3 regions of the Paenibacillus cineris genome follow, and region 1 is predicted to be linked to each of the others. Evidence: riboswitches for the same ligand, from Rfam matches in the RefSeq annotation. Region 1 holds a riboswitch; each other region holds the start of a gene.
What was found. Region 1 has a riboswitch for ZMP and ZTP ahead of KI379_RS09010 (bifunctional 5,10-methylenetetrahydrofolate dehydrogenase/5,10-methenyltetrahydrofolate cyclohydrolase). Riboswitches for the same ligand answer to the same signal wherever they lie in the genome.
Positions count from the first base shown of each region.

Region 2: another riboswitch for ZMP and ZTP. It lies ahead of rpiB (ribose 5-phosphate isomerase B); the one in region 1 lies ahead of KI379_RS09010 (bifunctional 5,10-methylenetetrahydrofolate dehydrogenase/5,10-methenyltetrahydrofolate cyclohydrolase).
Region 3: another riboswitch for ZMP and ZTP. It lies ahead of KI379_RS13650 (NIPSNAP family protein); the one in region 1 lies ahead of KI379_RS09010 (bifunctional 5,10-methylenetetrahydrofolate dehydrogenase/5,10-methenyltetrahydrofolate cyclohydrolase).

Region 1 covers NZ_BORU01000001.1:1,866,806-1,873,007, forward strand. Annotated here, with positions in the region: gene KI379_RS08995 (efflux RND transporter periplasmic adaptor subunit) at 1-525, shown strand, start outside; gene KI379_RS09000 (ABC transporter ATP-binding protein) at 522-1,214, shown strand; gene KI379_RS09005 (ABC transporter permease) at 1,211-2,443, shown strand; gene KI379_RS09010 (bifunctional 5,10-methylenetetrahydrofolate dehydrogenase/5,10-methenyltetrahydrofolate cyclohydrolase) at 2,654-3,499, opposite strand; ZMP/ZTP riboswitch at 3,567-3,650, opposite strand; gene KI379_RS09015 (TetR/AcrR family transcriptional regulator) at 3,712-4,320, opposite strand; gene KI379_RS09020 (SDR family NAD(P)-dependent oxidoreductase) at 4,594-5,361, shown strand; gene KI379_RS09025 (hypothetical protein) at 5,567-6,202, shown strand, end outside.
Region 2 covers NZ_BORU01000004.1:120,654-126,855, forward strand. Annotated here, with positions in the region: gene glyA (serine hydroxymethyltransferase) at 1-564, opposite strand, end outside; gene KI379_RS27325 (TIGR01440 family protein) at 627-1,241, opposite strand; gene rpiB (ribose 5-phosphate isomerase B) at 1,263-1,718, opposite strand; ZMP/ZTP riboswitch at 1,866-1,947, opposite strand; gene KI379_RS27335 (low molecular weight protein arginine phosphatase) at 2,056-2,643, opposite strand; gene KI379_RS27340 (manganese efflux pump MntP) at 2,683-3,243, opposite strand; gene KI379_RS27345 (L-threonylcarbamoyladenylate synthase) at 3,330-4,511, opposite strand; gene spoIIR (stage II sporulation protein R) at 4,609-5,331, opposite strand; gene KI379_RS27355 (FtsW/RodA/SpoVE family cell cycle protein) at 5,648-6,202, opposite strand, start outside.
Region 3 covers NZ_BORU01000001.1:2,922,880-2,929,081, reverse strand. Annotated here, with positions in the region: gene KI379_RS13660 (DUF4871 domain-containing protein) at 1-42, shown strand, start outside; gene KI379_RS13655 (TetR/AcrR family transcriptional regulator C-terminal domain-containing protein) at 280-705, shown strand; ZMP/ZTP riboswitch at 770-850, shown strand; gene KI379_RS13650 (NIPSNAP family protein) at 971-1,297, shown strand; gene KI379_RS13645 (GNAT family N-acetyltransferase) at 1,429-1,860, shown strand; gene KI379_RS13640 (YolD-like family protein) at 2,386-2,637, shown strand; partial or broken gene KI379_RS13635 (transposase) at 3,040-3,198, shown strand; gene KI379_RS13630 (hypothetical protein) at 3,294-3,446, shown strand; gene KI379_RS13625 (alpha/beta fold hydrolase) at 4,037-4,975, shown strand; gene KI379_RS13620 (HAD family hydrolase) at 4,968-5,684, shown strand; gene KI379_RS13615 (LacI family DNA-binding transcriptional regulator) at 6,100-6,202, opposite strand, start outside.

The sequences.
Region 1 (6,202 bases):
AAAGTCGTGTCCAAGGCGGTGCTCGGGGAAGCGCAGACCAGCGGCGTCGTAACGTTCCCGGTCGGCATTGAAATCACAGCGGGTCAAGATAACGCAGACAAGCTGATTCCGGGTATCAGCGCGACGATTGCCATTATTACCGACGGTAAGAAGGATGTATTGAAAGTTCCTGATGCGGCGATCAAGTCGTTTGGCGGACGGAAAATCGTCATGGTCGACAAAGGCGGCAAAGAGGAGCAGGTGGAAATTACAACCGGCCTTGATGACGGGGCTAATTCCGAAGTGCTGACCGGATTGTCCGAGGGCGACAAAGTAACCATTACGATGACGACGACAAAGACAAGCACCGGAACGAGCCAGGGAACTATGGGCGGCTTTGGCGGCATGGGCGGTATGGGCGGCTTCGGAGGCATGAACGGAGGCGGCGAGATGCGGCAGTTCAACCGCGGCGGCGGTACGGGTGGAACCGGAGGAACTGGCGGAGGCGGAGCACGCAGCGGCGGCATGGGAGGTGGAGGACAGTGATCACCTTTGATCAAGTGAAGAAAATTTATGCATCGGGCGAGAACGAGGTCCAGGCGCTGAAGGGCGTTACCCTTCAAATCGATGAGCGCGAGTTTGTCTCCATTATGGGACCGTCTGGTTCAGGAAAATCGACCATGATGAACGTGATCGGCTGTTTGGATAAACCGACTTCCGGCAAGTACATGCTGGACGGCATCGACATCGGCTCGGCATCGGCCAAGCAGCTGTCGGAGGTGCGCAACCGCAAGATCGGTTTTGTCTTTCAAAACTTTAACCTGCTCAAGCGAACCTCCGCCATTGAAAACGTCGAGCTTCCGATGCTGTATGCGGGCAAAAACAAAAAGGAGCGGCGGGAGAAGGCCGAGTACTGCCTTGAGCTGGTCGGCCTGAAAACCCGGATGCATCACAAGCCGAATGAGCTCTCCGGGGGACAGCAGCAGCGGGTGGCTATTGCCCGCGCCTTGAGCAACGACCCCGCCATTATTTTGGCGGACGAGCCGACGGGCAACCTGGATACGGCATCATCCGAGGAAATCATGGGCATATTCCGGAGACTGAACGAAAAGGGGCATACAATCGTCATCGTCACCCACGAACCGGACATCGCCGCCCATACGAAACGGGTCATTTGGTTTCGCGATGGCCTGATCGAGACGGACCGGCTGAATACGGAGCGTGAGCGGGTATGAATGTGGGGGAACTGCTGCGCATTTCAATCCGAAGCTTACGGTCCAACATGCTGCGCTCCTTCCTGACGATGCTTGGAATCATCATCGGCGTGGCGACCGTCATTGCCATGATTTCCATCGGTCAGGGAACGAGCAAGCAGGTGACGAGCCAAATCCAAAGCCTGGGTTCCAATCTGATCACGGTTACCGCAGGCTCGGGGTCGTCAACAGGCACAGCGGCAGGAGGCAGCCAAGGCGGAAGCACGGGCACACTGAACATTTCGGACGCTGACCCGATCTCCAAAATCGATACCGTGAAGTACGTCGCGCCGGTCTCGCAGGTGAGCGCGCAGCTGCTGAACGGATCGAACACGGCCTCCGCCACGATCATCGGCTCGACGCCGGGTTATGCCGACATCAAATCGTGGGAGACGGACATCGGACGTTTCTTTACCGAGGATGAAGTCAATGACCGGGCAAAGGTCGTGGTCCTTGGCGCAACGACGGCGGAAACGCTGTTTGGTGAAGCGGGCTTCGATGCGGTCGGCAGCATGATCAAAATCAACAACATCCCGTTTCGGGTCATCGGTGTGCTCAAAGCTAAGGGTTCTTCGGGTACGGTTGACCAGGACGACACCGTCATCGCGCCGATCACGACGATTCAGTCCCGGTTTCAGACCGGGAGCTCCCGGAGCAGTGTCCGGCAAATTTTAGTCGAAGCCAAATCTACCGACGTGATCAACAGCACCATGGCGCTGATCCAGTATACGATGCGCCAAAGCCATAAACTTGGCGGGGCCGACGATGATTTCAGGGTTCAAAGCCAGGAGGATGTCATGTCCTCCGCCGAAAGTGTCACCAAAACGCTGACCCTCTTTCTAGGCGGCGTGGCGGCGATATCCCTGCTCGTCGGCGGAATCGGCATCATGAACATCATGCTGGTGTCCGTTACCGAACGGACGCGGGAGATCGGTATCCGGAAGGCGATCGGGGCCAAGGAAGGGACGATTCTATCGCAGTTTCTGTTTGAATCGGTCACCTTGGCTATCCTGGGCGGTGTGATCGGCGTCATCCTTGGCTTCGGCGGCTCCAAGTTCGTCGGCAAGCTGATGGACGTGACCACCGCGGTGTCTATGAACTCCGTGCTGCTTGCCGTCGGGTTCTCGGCCTGCATCGGCATCGTATTCGGCGTATTCCCGGCAAGACAGGCGGCGAAGCTGGATCCGATCGAGGCGCTTCGGTACGAATAGGCCGCTATTTGTGACCGACGGATTTATGTGAACCGGATATCAACCGACTCAAGAACATTACATCTTGGGTAGAAAAAAGGGCATTTCACCGAATGATGTTCGGCGGAATGCCCTCTTGCCATTTTTTGAAGCCGTTACCGGCGTATTTGTGCTGCCGATACGCGGCTCTTTAAGTGTCCCTTGGAAAACCGGGCCATACCGATGGCTGGTTTATCCCAGCTGTTTTTCCGCCGCATCCACCGTGTGCTTCAGCAGCATGGCGATGGTTACCGGTCCGACGCCCGCAGGGACGGGTGTAATGGCGCTCGCTTTTTCCAGACATGCCTCATAATCAACGTCCCCGACATTGCCTTCATTGTAGCCTGCGTCCAGAATGACGGCCCCGTCCTGAATCCAGTCTCCCTGAATGAATTTCGGTTTGCCTACTGCGGCAACAACGATCTCTGCCTGGGACACGATATCACCAAGGCCTTTCGTTCTCGAATGGCAGATCGTGACCGTGGCATTGCGGTTCAGCAGCATCAGCGAGACGGGCTTGCCGAGAATCGGGCTGCGGCCGACAACAACAGCGTGCTTGCCTTCTACAGGAATCCGGTAGTAATCCAGGATGGCGATGATGGCCGCCGGGGTACAGGAAGGATATGCGGCAAAGCCGAAAGCATTCTGCGCAAATCCCAGTGTGGTGACACCGTCGACGTCTTTTTCAATGGCGATCGCGTCGAATGCGGCTCTTTCATCAATCTGATGGGGAACCGGATGCTGCAGCAGAATTCCGTGAACGTTCGGGTCGGCGTTAAGCTTCTGAATTTCCCGGATAAGCTCCTCGGTCGTCGTCCCCGCATCCAGTGTGATTTTTAACGATTCCATCCCGAGCCGTCTGCAGGCATTGCCTTTCATGCGCACGTATGTGGCCGATGCCGGGTCGTCGCCTACCAAAATGGTCGCCAGGCAGGGGGTAATCCCTTGCTCGGACAGCCGTTTCACCCTGCTAACCAAGCCGTCCTTAATGTCCTGCGCCACGCGCGCTCCGTCCAAAATCAGCGTTTGTTCTGTCATTGTCTGCATCTCCTTTAAATCATGGTAAGGTCCAGAAAAACATAAAGAGGCAAGGGGAAATTCCCCTTACCTCTGCCCAGGCGTACGGCTGTTTATATCCATGTGCTCCCTCATGGTTCATCCCATGTTTCCGCCAGTCGCACACAGTCCATCTATGTAGAATGATACCTTATTGTGCTTATGGGCACAATGGGGAGTTTTGAGAATGATGCTTATGTGCCGCCGTTTCTTTTAAACACGATGTAATCCATTTTTGTCTCAACCAGCACCATCAGCTGCTGGGCCATATAAGACGCCGTGTATTTAAAATCAACCTCTGCCCAGTGCATAATGACCCCCACCGTGGCCGACATCCGGTAGCTCAGCATGATTTCGTAGTCGATCGGCGGCTCGGTCGGTTCCATTTCGATATGCATGTCCTTCCGCATCGACTCCCTGAGCCTGTCGTACATGTCCATCGCCAGCTTTCCGCGTTCGACTCGCGATAAGGCCAGGAACACATCTTTATGCTGTTCGATATGTTCAAACAAGCGCAGCCCCGAGGGGTAGGTCATCGAGGCTTCAATTCGCTCCAGGCCCTCATACGGCTTGACGAGCAGTTCGGCGATGCCCTGCAGAAACTCGTCGTGGATTTCCTTGAGCAGGTCTTCCTTGCTGACGAAATGCTTGTAAAAGGTGCCCCGGTTATAGTCTGCACGGGCCGCGATATCCATAATAGTCACCGAATCGAAGCCTTTATCGAGAATTAAGGAAACGAGAGCGGTTTTGAGCGCCTGCCGGGTTCTTCTGGCTCTGCGGTCAAGAACGTGTTCATCTGTCAAATGCATCTGCCTCCAGCTTGTCGTTTCTCCTATTATAACGTAAGTTGGGATGCCGCCAAAACGCAGAAAATCATCAACAAAGAGAAAGTAAATGTTCAAAATTGTCATGGTTCGGTGACATACGGCGGCAATCTGTTGGATAGATGACATTATTTCGAAATATGATTATTGTGTAAACAATTAATAAAGGTGTAACCTATACATGTAACAGACATGAGCTATAAAGCCTATAAATCATTTTATAAACTTTGTTGAAAAGGAAGCGATTCAGTCATGAGTCAAACACAAACGAAAACTGCAGTCATTACCGGCGCCGCCGGCGGAATCGGGAAAGAGCTGGCACGGCGTTTGGCCGAGCGCAAGCTGAACCTCGTCCTGGTCGATTTGAAGGAAGATGCGGTCAAGAGCGTCGTCGAGGAGCTTGGCCTGAACGATACCAATTCACTGGCGATCGCTGCCGACGTATCCAAAGAGCAGGATGTGCAGAACTATGTGAACCGTGCGGTTGAAAAATTCGGCACCATCGATTACTTTGCGAACAATGCAGGGATTGAGGGCCCTACCGGGCTGATCGAAGAGCAATCCGTGGAAGCGCTTGATCTGGTATATAACGTCAACGTCCGTGGGGTGTTCCTGGGGCTGCATTACGTTATTCCAGTTATGAAAAAGCAGAATTCCGGCGCAATATTGAATACGTCTTCGCTTGCAGGCCTGATGGGCGCGCCAGGAGTGGCCCCATACATTATGTCCAAGCATGCCGTGATCGGCTTGACGCGCGTTGCTGCCAACGAGCTGGCTTCGCTGGGCATCCGGGTTAATGCGGTTCTGCCGGGAACGATCAACACCCGGATGATGCGGCAGATTGAGGCGAACTCCGGCAATGCGGAAGCGTACAAAGCCGCCAATGAAGCAGCCACACCGATGGGCCGTTACGGCGAGCCGCAGGAAGTAGCGGCGGTAATGAACTTCCTCCTCTCCGATGAAGCTTCATTCGTTACAGGTTCCCTGTACACGGTAGACGGCGGAATGGTCGGTCAGTAATCACGACAACCGGATTCGGCCAAGAAAAAGAGGAACAAATGTTCCAGGAATTTATTGACAACTGTGAGAAATAGCGATATAGTGGGTTCAACATAGTGAATGGAAGCGGGAGAAGCACCCTGCAGGAAAGGCGTCATGCCTTACTTGCGGGGTGCTTTTTTTGTCCATTTATTATGAATTTTGATGATTTGGGGGAGAGATGGAGATGTCGTATGTAAAAGTTTTATGGAAAAACAGCTTGTTGACGGTTTTATGCTGTTCGGTCGCGTTGTTCTTGCTGGGTCCGGCCAAGGCGGACGCCGCATCGGACAGTGCCTGGGACGCCGCTTTACAGAGTATAGGCGTGCTTCATGACAGCTATAAGGCGCTGGATGAGGCCAACAAGCTGAAGAAACAGCAGATTCAAGTGCTCCGGAAACAGAATGATGACCGGTTAAAGACTGTCAATGCGAAGGTGCAGGGGATCGACAAGGCCAAGATCGATAAGCTGAAATCCGAAGCCGACCAGGCTCAGAAGAAATATCAGCCGCTGCTCAATGAATATACAGACCTTGGGAAGAAGGCGGCGGATGCGAGAAAACGCAAGGACCAGAAGGCCGCGCTTCAGTACGATCTGAAGCGCAACCAGATCAAGACCTCGGCCAGTGCTGCCCGTGCGGAAATCAAGAGCCGTAAGGATGCGCTCGCTGCCGCCAAGAAGGAAGCCTCGGCCAAAGCCAAGGCGGTGAAGGATACGTTGGCGCAAGTCCAAACGTTAAAGAAGCAGGTGACTGCCGAGAATAAGAAGATTATGGCAGCGAACAGCACCCGGAGCGCGTCGGACAAACGGTATAAAGCGGCA
Region 2 (6,202 bases), on a different contig from region 1:
ATTGGCGATCGAAGCGAGAGCTTCGAAATCAATCGTACGCGGATAGGCGCTCGCACCGGCGACGATCAGGCGCGGACGATGCTTGAACGCAAGTTTGCGGACTTCGTCATAATCGATGAGGAACGTATCTTCCTGGACCCCGTAAGCGACGAAGTTGTACAGCAGACCGGAAGCGTTCACCGGGCTTCCGTGCGTCAGGTGTCCGCCATGGGCAAGGTTCATCCCAAGCACGGTATCCCCTGGTTTCAGCGCTGCCAGGTATACGGCCATGTTGGCCTGAGCGCCGGAGTGCGGCTGCACGTTGGCATGCTCGGCTCCGAACAGCTCTTTCGCACGGTCACGGGCAATATCTTCAACGATATCGACGCGCTCGCAGCCGCCGTAGTACCGCTTGCCCGGATATCCTTCGGCGTATTTGTTCGTGAGGACGGAGCCCATGGCTTCCATAACCGCTTCACTGACAATATTCTCCGATGCGATCAGCTCGATATTCGCACGCTGACGCTTCAGTTCCAAGTTCATGGCCTCGAGTACAGCCGGGTCCTTCTTACGCAATTGATCCATGTTAATAGTTCCTCCCTTATTGGAATTCAAAATAAAATGTTCGTTTCAATCATCCGCTCATGTTAATCGCAAAGATCTGAACTGCCGCCGTCACGGTCGGCTCTGCCGGCTTCTTCATCCAGACGGTACACCGCCCGTTCGCCGCCGATCAGCTTGGGCCGCGTGTAGGCCGCATTCACGCGCGCGTGCCCCACATACCGCAGGGTCGGGCGAAAAGGCACCGCCACACGCCGAAGATGCATGCCGATCATCGTCTCGCCGATGTCAATGCCCGCGTGAGCCTCGATCGCTTCGGCCAGGCAAGGCTCCTTCATGGAACGGTAAGCAGCGGCAGCCATAGAGCCGCCCGCTTTCGGAACAGGAACGGCGGCGACCTCGGTTAAACGAAGGCGCTCCAGTACGGAACGCTCCATCACAAGCGCCCGGTTCAAATGCTCACAGCACTGAAACACCGTGTCGAAGCCGAACTTGGCCCGGACCTCGCCGATCGCCTGCAGCAGCTCTTCAGCAACCCCAAGTGCCCCCGAAGTGCCGATGCGTTTCCCGGCCACCTCACTGGTGCTCGTTCCGACAACCAGTACCTTGCCAGGGCCAAGCCCCGCGGCTTCCACCAGCTCATGAAGAATTTGAGATACCTGTTCTCCCAGCGAAACTTCCAATGGACTGCCTCCTGACATGCTTTCCATGAGAAAACCTCCCTAATTGTGCAGATACCGCTCTTCAATCGCTTTAATCTTGTTCACGCGCCCGACATGACGCTCGCCGCCGCTGAACTCCGTGCCCAGCCAAGCCTTGACAATCTCCTGGGCCAGACCTGGACCGATGACGCGTTCGCCCATCGCCAGCACGTTGGAGTCGTTATGCTCCCTGGTGGCAATCGCCGAGAATACATCGTGGACCAAGGCGCACCTGATGCCCGGAACCTTGTTCGCCGCGATGCTCATGCCGATGCCTGTTCCACAGATCAGGATTCCCCGGTCGGCCTCGCCTTTGGTAACCAGATCGCACACAGGGAGAGCGTAGTCGGGATAGTCCACGGAATCCGTGCATCCGCATCCCACATCCGCAACTTGATGCCCCATCCCTTCGATCACGGCAATGATGTCTTCTTTCAAACGTATACCCGCATGATCTGTTCCAACAGCAATTTTCATCTTTCGAAAAACCTCCTAAAATTTCGCGCAATACAGAGAAACGAGTCTAGCGCTCCCCGGTATTCCCGTGACTTCTTGTACCATTATAACTCATTTGCAGCCACTAGACGAAAAAAAGAGCAGTCCGCGGATCATTCCGCAGAATTGCTCTTTTGCCCAGGCGACCGGCCGTATATTCCGGTGCTCCATCGTGGTTGGATCCACATTGTCGCCAGTTACACCGGAACCGATGTTTTTCACCTTCATCATAAAGCATGACGCGATGAAAATCAATCTGCAAATTTACTCCATTTTTTTCAACCTAGGCTCCCGCCCAAGTGCAATTTAAGCTTGTTTCTTAAAATGTACGGAACGCCTCCAGCTTATCCAGCAGCCGCTCGATAGCGGCGCGGATTTCTGCGGCGGTGACATCGTAATCGTCGCGGGACCCGCCGAACGGGTCCGAAATATCAAAGCTCGGGATGCGCTGCTGGATCTCGATCAGCCGCTCCCGTTCCTCGTCCTCCAGCTGCTGCCCGAGCGCCCGCTTCATTTCCCAGGTGGCGTACAGGCTGTCGAGCTCCTGCAGGTCCTTGATCACGTTCTCGTCATCTTCGGTGTATTCCTTCAGGGTATAAATTTTGTCAGCCGCGAGTGGAAAGCTCCGGATCACATGCTGCTTATGCCCCTGGGTCAGTGTCAAAATCAAATCCGCCCAATCCACCGTGTCGGCCCTGAGCGGCTTGGCGGTCAAATGCTCATCGATCTCGTGGTCCCGCAGCACCGCTTCCGCATGACGCGAGATGGGTGTCCCTTCAAGGGCGGCCACGCCGGCCGAACGGACTTCGAGCGGAACGCTGCGCTCCTTGGCCAGCTTGCGAAGCAGAGCTTCGGCCATCGGGCTGCGGCACGTGTTTCCCGTACAGACAAACAAAATATGCTTCACGTCTCTAGCACCTCCCGAAGTGTCTTTGCCGATATTGTATCAGAAGATAAAGGCGAGGCCAAATGCCAGCAAAATCGCGCCGCCAAGGGCCTCCCCGTATTCGCCGAGATTCCGGCTTACCCTCCTGCCGAGCAGGAGTCCAAGCACGGCCATCGCGCCCCCGCAGATCCCGAAAGCAAGCACGGTCAGAATGCGGTTGCTCTCAAACATCCCCAGGGATACGCCTACCGAAAAGGAGTCAATGCTGACGCTGAGCGAAAACAGCAGCATCCCCAGCAAAGAGCGGTGATCCACCATTCGCGTTTCGCTTGTTTTGAAGGCATTCAGGACCATGTGCCCGCCCAGCAGCACAAGCAGCCCGCCGGCAACCAGGGCGGCAACTTGTCCGAGCAGCGAACTGACGTAATATCCCATAAACATTCCCAGCAGCGGCATCAACACATGGAAAAGGCCGATCAGCAGGCTGATCTTGAGAATATGCAGCAGCCGGATTCCTTTCATGCCGATTCCTACGCCCAGAGAGAATGCATCCAGTCCTAATGCGACGGCCATTATCATGATAGTCATTAGCTGCCCTAAACCGGCAGAAGTCTCCAACATCCCTATTCCCCCATGTCCGTTAGGTTCTTGTACAACCATATGCGGACAAGAGGTAAATGATGTCTCTTAAAAGGTGCGGCGAGAGGTCACAAGCGCACAACCCGCTGGCCGGCGGCCTTGCGGAGCCGGTTCATGATGGCAGCGCCCAGACCCTCTTCCGGGCAGGCTTCCGACAAAATAAACGTCACGCCTTCTTCATCCATGCGGCGAAGAGCGGCGTACAGCCGGTGGGCGGCCGCTTCCAGTCCGGCAAGACTGCCGAGGGACTGCACGCAATCCGCGGCGTAACGGCCGATATGCTCCTCGAATGCCATCACGCCGGTTCTCTCCCCGCGTGCCGCCGCCGCCTTCAGCTGCTCATCGATCCAGCCGGATACCTGCTCCGGCGTGCCGCCCTGCACAATGGTGAGCGCACCCTTGGGAGCGTAATGCGTATATTTCATGCCGGGCGATTTCGGCGCGACGATCTCCTCTTCATCCGGAGAGCGTTCGATTCCCGGATCGGTCGTCACCGCCGTCCCGGAAGCGGCGGCTAGCTGCTCGCTCGTAATGCCGCCGGGCCGAAGAACGGTGACGCTGCCGTCCTCCTGAACCTGCACGACGGTGGATTCAAGGCCGACCCCGGTCGGCCCTCCGTCCAGAATACCGTCGACCAGCCCGCTCAAATCTTCCTCGACATGGCCCGCGAGCGTCGGGCTCGGCCGTCCCGAGCGGTTGGCGCTCGGCGCCGCCACCGGACAGCCGGACTCACCGATCAGCTTCAGCGCGATCGGATGGTCCGGCATCCGGATGCCGACTGTCGTCAGCCCCGCTGTTACCCGCGGGGACAGCACGCCCGGTCGAAGCGGCAGCACCAGCGTCAGCGGACCGGGCCAAAAGGCCGCCATCAGCCGCCGCGCCGTATCGCTGACCTCTGTCACGAGCCCGTCCAATTGGCTTGTATCCGCAATGTGGACGATGAGCGGATTGTCGGACGGCCGGCCCTTGGCCTTGAAAATCGCCTCGACAGCCTCCGTATTCCGGGCATCCGCCCCAAGGCCGTAGACCGTTTCGGTCGGAAAAGCAACGGTACCGCCATCCCGTAGAATGGCGGCTGCCCGGCCGATCGACTGCTCTGCACGAGACACCGCTTCCCTCTCCGCTTCTGCGGCAGCGATGCTGCGTCCCCTCAATACGGTCACATCCCATACCGGTGTGGCATGGCTCTTATTTGCATCATGGGCGGAAGGAGCGCTTCCTCCATCCTGCCCTTGGTTTAAACCTTTCATCGCTGTTCATTCCTGTCATCGAAATTGGTATGTTTTATTATAGCACATCTGCACAATCTCCAAGACGCATGCCCCTGGACAGGATGGCCGCTAGTTCCTAAGCGAACAGTCCCGTCAGCCAGGACCACAGCCCGGAGAGCATGTCTACCAGGAAGAAGCGAACTTCCGGCTGGGAGGCATCGGCCGCTGCTTTCCCGGAAGCTTGAGCGGCTGCAGTATCCGTCACCTTGGCCGACGCGGTGGTCACGGCGCCCTTAGCGTCACCCTTGGCATCCGCAGACTGAGCCTTGGCCTCGGCGGGCTGAGCCGCAGCATCTCCGCTGGCCGCATCAATGAAGCAGAGCGGAGGGAACAGCACGCACCACCAATTTTGACCGCTGCCTGCACCCAGTGTGATCCGGAGTGCTTCATAATTCCCGGCCGGATACACGGTACCGCCGTACAGTTTGGTCGGAAACGGCACGATGCCCAGTTCAACATGGTAATCGTAATGAATGCCTCTCTTCTCCAGCTCACGGCCCACCAGATCGTTCAGTTCCGGCAAATGCTCCCGGATCGTCGTTCTCGCCTGATCCAGGCTTTGCGGGTCCTCAAGCTCCTGTACCCAGCTGTTCATCTCCGCCACCACGGCATCGCGAATTTCGCGTTTGACCAGCTGGTCGTCCGGATTATCGGAATTGGCCAGGATGCGCAGGCGGATGGATTCCTGCGGAATCGGCCCGCCGGCCACGGCCGCGTCGGTCTTTTGACTCTCCCACATCATGGCGATCATAAACAAAATACAAAAAATAATAGCGGTATCCTTCACCAAGTCGCGCAGCCAGTCTTGCCCTCTATATTTCCCCTGCTTCATCGTCTTTTCCATTTTCCCCGGGCCCCTCTCTATCAGAACAAATCTATGATAGTTCTCAGTATGTCCGGGAATGGTAGAGTCTAAACCTAGCAATCTATAATATAGATTGAATTAAAGAAATCACACCTTTGACACGGATATTCCCCTTGGAAACAAGGAATGATAAGAAAACTCGAATTCATCTTATCTAGTATTTCTACGAGCTTTTAACCCGTAAAAAAAAGACCGCCTTCCCAAGCCCAAGGACTTGTCGAAAACGGTCGTTTCTTGTAAATCATCAGCTTCACATACCCGCCTTGGCCTGTCCGGCTTGAGCGGAAGCCCCTTTGTTTGCCGGGGTCAGCATCTCATCGTCCACTTCCTCCCCATGAACGCGCACGCTCATGACGATCCCGATGCTCGCCATATTGATCAGCAGCGAGGTTCCGCCGTAACTGATAAACGGCAGCGTAATCCCGGTCAGCGGCATCAGGCCGATGAAGGCGCCGATATTTTCGAAGATCTGATAGAGCATCATGGCGATAATGCCCACGATCAGAATCGGCCCTGCCCGGTCCCGGCACTCGAGACAGATCAGAATCATCCGGTGGATCAGGATAAAATAGAGCAGCAGCACGACCGATGAACCGACGAAGCCGAATTCCTCGGCGATTTCCACGAAAATGGAGTCCGAATAAGTATACGGCACGCGCCCGGATTGAACCGAAGACCCTTTCATATACCCTTCGCCGACCATGCCGCCGGATGCGATCGCCAGCTTGGCGTTTTTCGTATGATAGGACGCCTTGGCCGTCGCCTTATCCGGCACCAGCCATGGGTCGAGACGTTCCGTCCAGTG
Region 3 (6,202 bases), 1.1 Mb from region 1:
ACTGATTTGGCCGGGGAATTTAAAGTCGATGCCATGAATTAAAATCCGGTGAGAAGATAAATCCGTTTACTGCTGATATTCCTACATCCTTGTTCGGTCCAAATAACGGTGCAGATGCACATTTACCATCCTCAATGAGGCTACCGAAACCTGGCATTTGGCAGCTTAACGCTTATATTGATGAGAAGTTGTTCGGCAGTATTAATGTCGAAGTCAAATGATTATTGAAACTAAAGGGAAACGTTAGCCTCAATAAACCGCCTTTTCACCAAGGCGATTTTGCAAGGGATATCAGACTACCTCTGGGAATTCCAGGATCTGGAGCAGGCGCTCATCTTTTTCTGCGAACAATTTGTAGCTTCTGCGAACGGTTCGTCCGATTACAGCGCTCTGATCCGTCTGGTTACAATGGAAGCCGCCAATCTGCCAGCCTCGTTTTTAGAAAAGCTGGATAACGCAACGGAAGAGGGGATTACCAGGAGGTTTACCGAGTTTGGACAAACCGGACTGCTCGATGTGCCAGATCCTGTAATGGCTACAAAGCATTTCGCTGCTTTAACATTTTTATTGGTATTTGATCAACCGAGAAAAAACGGGACATTAGAGGAGGAACAAACCAAACGTATCATCACTGAAGGCGTGCGCGTCTTTCTTTGCGCTTATGGAAAACGCACCGTACAAAATGAAAATCAACCATCAAACTGATAACTTGCTAACATTCCCGACTAAGAACTTGGTTACATTCCCCATGATTTCATTGAAGTAAAAATTTAGTATGTGTGACTGGCGTAAACGTAGAGACCCACGAGGGAGCACAAATTGTCATATGCCGTACGCCTAGGCAGACGTAAAGGTTAGGTCTCCCTGGTTAAGCAGGATGGTCCAGAGAGAATGGCTCGATCTGATTTTTAAAAAGTCGAAACAGATGTGTGCTGGATTACCAATCAGATTCATTCAGGGAGGAAATAACATGCTATATGAGTTGCGAATCTATACGATTTACGAAGGTCGAATGGATGCCATTCAGGACAGATTTAAGGAGCATACGTTTAGAATTTTCACAAGACTGGGAATGAAGGTCGTGAATTTCTGGATAGATGCAACGGGCCAGAATAAAATATATTATGTGATGGAATATGAGGATATGGCGCAGCGTCAAAGGCTATGGGAGCAGTTTAAGAAAGACATCGAATGGATTCAAGTAAAACGCAATTCGGAAGAAAACGGAGGGCTCATCGTCGAAAAAATTGATGAATATTTTATGAATCAAGCTGAATTTTTCAGATTGGGAAATTGAACTATCGGGTAACGATAGTCGAATAAACGAACAGGAAGAGTTGCCGGTGCTAATTGGCAGCTTTATTACGCTAATGGGCAGTTTAGTTCATTTGTTATACTTGATCAATATAATTAGTGGGGCGAGAAGGAATGGGAATAAGAATAGCAACTAAAAATGAACTCCAATGGGTAAATGAACAGTATCAGAAAATAGGCTTTATGCCGAGTAATTTAGAAAATGAAAAAATTGCAATAGTTACACATCAGGATGAATTTGCAGGCGTTGGAAGGATTGTTTATCTTAATGCAGAAGAAGCTGAAATTGGCGGTATATATATATTGGATGAGTTCAGAGGATTATCGCTTGCAAATGAGTTAGTTGATTACTTGGTAAAGGAAACTAAAAAAGATAATTTAAAAGAAGTGTATTGTCTACCGTTTGAAGAGTTAAAGCATTTTTATCAAAAATTTGGTTTTAAAGAATTTGACTATGAGGGCAAACCAATTAACAATCATATCCTAAAGAAGTTTCAATGGTGTTTAGACACCTATGAGAAGAAGGTTTTATTACTTAAATTATAAATAATACAAAAGCCAGCTGTAAGACGACAAGAACATATACGCTTAAAAGCCGCATGGCAGCGGCTTTTTTTTGTTTTTAACGATAATGAGCCAAGATTGGCTCGTAATTTCTCTGAGACTCCGATCAGCGCAGCGGCCGCCCGGTATACTCCCAGCCCGCACAACGCGCTTGCAAGCCACTCGACTCCTCGCGCGAGGAACCACGTTCCCGGATACGTTTGGCAGATGGCGATGCCTCTCTTGAAAAGTTGCCAATGATTCTGTGGGCTTCTGCCGGTTTAAAGCAATATATCCCAAGGCCCGAAAAGTTCCCGACAACTCCAAGTCGTCTTTGTTGCTTTCTCAAATAGCGTGGCACTTTGGACCCAAGTGCTTTTTTATTATTGGGCTTTGATATATCAGTAATATTGTAGATTTGCGTAACGCTGTTCTTAAGTAACTTTGTAATGTAAAATTATACTAGTTATTAATGTATTGGAGCGCTCCTATGCGGACTGCGAACTTTACAACGAGGAGGAGAGACCGATGATCAAATCAAAAGCTCCCAAGAGACCGACAAGGGATGAATTTGTATTAGAGGAGATAGGCAATCAGCTTACAGAGGCTTATCAAGAAGGGTCAGAAATTCTACTTACTGTGTGGGGTTGGGATGAGCCAGTAAGGGGTCAAATAGATCAAATGGACTCTCGGACTGGAAAAGTACACATCAAAAAGGATGGAGTTATTACCAAGGTCCCTTTTATGGATATCATGGAAATTAACTATCCTAGAGATTAGATTTAGTGAAAGGGAAGATTTGATTTGATTGTAGATTTTAAATTTAGATTTCCATGCTTAAGCTTCATAGTCATTTTGTTAGGTACCATTACTTGTTTCATTGGATTATGCAGAAAAGATTTACAACTGAAAAGATAAATATAAAGACAAGTGCGGTCCAATGAAAAGGTTAATTGTTACTTTTAGAGTGAGTCGGATAGAGTTGATGAAATGTCAGTACCAATCAGCTATAAGGGTTCAATAGAACAAATGGTGAGAGTCGAATTGACATATTTTGATGGGATGGTTTTTAAAAGTGAAATCCATAGCCAGAAGAGGAGTAAGATAAATAAGTAGGTGTCCTGCGTAGGCTATCGCCGCATTAAGAATTGCCAAATGGAAGTTTACTTACGACGCTGAAAGATTGTTCGAAGCTTCGCGGATGCTAAAGCTCTCCATGGGTTTCGCTATTGCCGTTTGCGCGGACTCTCCAACGTCACGGAACAAGCGTTGATAACGGCCGCCGTGCAGAATATGAAGAAGATGATGATCCACCTGGATCGCCTGGAAAAGAGGGGGTAACCCTTCTTTTTTAGGCTTTTTAGCAACTGCAAATGAAAAAAGAGAAACCCAACGTCTCAAAGACATGGGTTTCTCGACAATCTGAGGAGCTCTCAATGAGCTCTTTTATTTCGCTATACGCCTACCTCTACATTCTTGACAACGTATCAATCATATTGCCCACTGGTTCTATCGTGCCAAGCGCTCCTTCCGGCTTCGTCGACAGCTCGCGGGCGAAATCGAAGCTGAAGACGTTTTACATCACGTAGATCAGCGCAATCGGCGACAAAATTGTCGGTCTCTATTAATAAAACATACGATAAAGGCAACCTCTAGAGGGTGCCTTTATTTACATGCTGAGCGAAGAATCGGGAAGCTTCGGGAGCGCACGATGCTTGTACAGTAGAACAATGGACTAAGGCTTCCTTTGAAGCGATTCGCTGAAAATGGCTATTGACAAATAATTTCAGGTTCCAATATGATGGTAGTGAAAACGTTTAACGTATATCGATTGCATTAAGGAGGGGATCTTACTTATTCGATTGCTGAAAGTGTGTGGGTTTATTGGTGCAAGCCAAAACGACAATAAGAAATACCGAGTTGAGCATGGAGAGGTTGAAGTGAATGGCGATTCAATATGGAATTCTTGCACTCTCCTGGATTGGCGGAATGGTCAAACGAGTCTGGACTGCTTGCGATCCAGCGCGCTTCACGGGCAGGCTACGATCTATTGGAGGTCTCACCGGTAAAGCCTGACACTTTCGACTCGATTTTCGCATATGGGTTGACTTTGCGACAAAAAGGAAGCGGTCTAATGTTTGCAACGACTTGACAGATCAATATTTTGAGGTGATCCCAAATGAGTGAAGTGAAAGTGAAAACGGTTCGAACGCCGCAGTTGGAAATTGCTTACGAAGAGGAGGGGGCGCCAGACGGCTTCCCTGTTATCCTGATGCATGGTTTCCCCGATGACGTTCGTGTTTGGGATGGGACGGCGTCAATATTGTCTTCGGCAGGCTACCGGGTATTGATGCCGTACTTGAGGGGTTATGGTCCGACTCGATTTATCGATCCGGATACGCCAAGGGTTGGGCAGCAGGCTGCATTGGGGTTAGATTTATTGCAATTCATGGATGCCTTGTGGCTCGAACGGGCGTCTATAGCCGGCTATGATTGGGGATGTCGAGCCTGTTGCGTCGCCGCGATCCTGAACCCGAAACGAATTCGAGCTCTGGTAGCAATCGGCGGTTATGATGTCCACGATGTGATGTCTCCTCCTAAGCCGGCTCCTCCGGCCCTGGAAGCAGAATGCTGGTATCAATGGTACTTTAATACGGAGCGTGGAAAAGCGGGACTGGAAGCTTATCGAAGAGAGATCTGTCGAAAGTTGTGGGAACGCTGGTCGCCTAGCTGGCATTTTGACGATCTTACCTTCGAGCGAACGGCCCATTCATTCGAGAATCCGGATTTTGTACAAGTGGTGATTCAGGAGTACAGGCATGTTCATCGAAATGATAACGGTGATCCTGCATTCGTCGAGACTGAAAAGTATCTATCGACATTACCGCAAATTGAAGTTCCGGCAATGGTGCTGCACGGAGATGAAGATACGGTCCACCCTCTCTTCCGATCGGAGGAACTGATGTCCAAATTTATCGAAGGCACGGAAAGAAGAGTCGTCCGCGGAGCAGGACATTTTCTGCCACGGCAGCGCCCTGATGCGGTTGCGGAAGCGTTAGAATCGCTGCATCTTCATCATCCCTCACTTGTAAAATCTCGGAGGTATCCGCATGTTTAAAGCAATTGCATTTGATATGGATGGAGTTCTTATCGACACACAATCTTCCGTCAAGGAATTTTGGAACCAGGTCGCCACTGGATGTGGCATCCGCTTGGAACCTTCGGATTTTGATCAATTTATCTATGGGTGTCAAGCTTCCTATACACTGGACCGTCTATTCCCTAAGCTGACTTCTATCGAACGTGCTGTGGTTCTTTCCAAACTTGAATCGTATGAAGCAACGATGACCTATCAGGAAATCATCGGCGTATCAACATTTTTGGCATCCGTACGCGAGGCGGGTGTAAAGACCGCGCTCGTAACGAGTGCTTCTCCGTCAAAGGTGAACGAGGTCATTTACCAGATGAAATGGCAGACTTACTTTGATGTAATCGTTACAGCCGAGCACATCGCTCAAGGAAAACCTGCTCCGGACTGCTATCTTCTGGCTGCCGAACGGTTGAACGTCGACCCCGGCAGTTGCATTGTGTTCGAAGATGCCAGAAGCGGTGTCCGTTCAGCGGTGGCGGCAGGAATGTATGTTGCAGGTGTTGGTCTGGATCGATTATTGAAGGGCGAGGGAGCGGCGGTTGTCGTCGATAACTTCAAATCCGTCAAGCTGGTGAGCAAGAATGGCGGGTCAAGTAAGAGCCATATTCATATTGGGGAAGTCAGCGTGCCAATTCGGACTTCTTATAACCGTACACTGGGTTCCGGAAAGGAATGACTGGATGACTACCATACTTACTGCGTAATGGCGATTCAAACACATGGGGTTATAGTCCCCATACAAATAACAGGTATCCCCGATCAGTCAGATGGCCTGACATTTTACAACAGTTACTGGGGCCTGATTTCTTAAGAGTAAATTCGGAATGACCGCTGAAGCCATCGCTAAGGGAGCCGGCGAGTTGGCGGACATCATCAAGGCAACCCCCGTTTGGAGCTTATGACAACCCTCCGGCCTTGATTCTCGTGGTTCCACTGTCTATCGGAAAATTGTGCGAGTCAACCAAATTGTTTTTTAGGTGCTCAGTTCCGATGGAGCGATTTGGTGAAGTGTTACAAATTGCGATCGAAATGTTGCGTATCATGGAAGCATCTTAAGAGTCATCCGCAAGCGGACGGACCAAACTTCTCAGCTAGACTCGGGTAGCAGTAGTTTGCCGGATGATTAGTTGCGGCTCGACAACGGATTCGCTTTGCGCAATCGTATCAAGCGTTCCATCGATAAAGCCGGTGAGC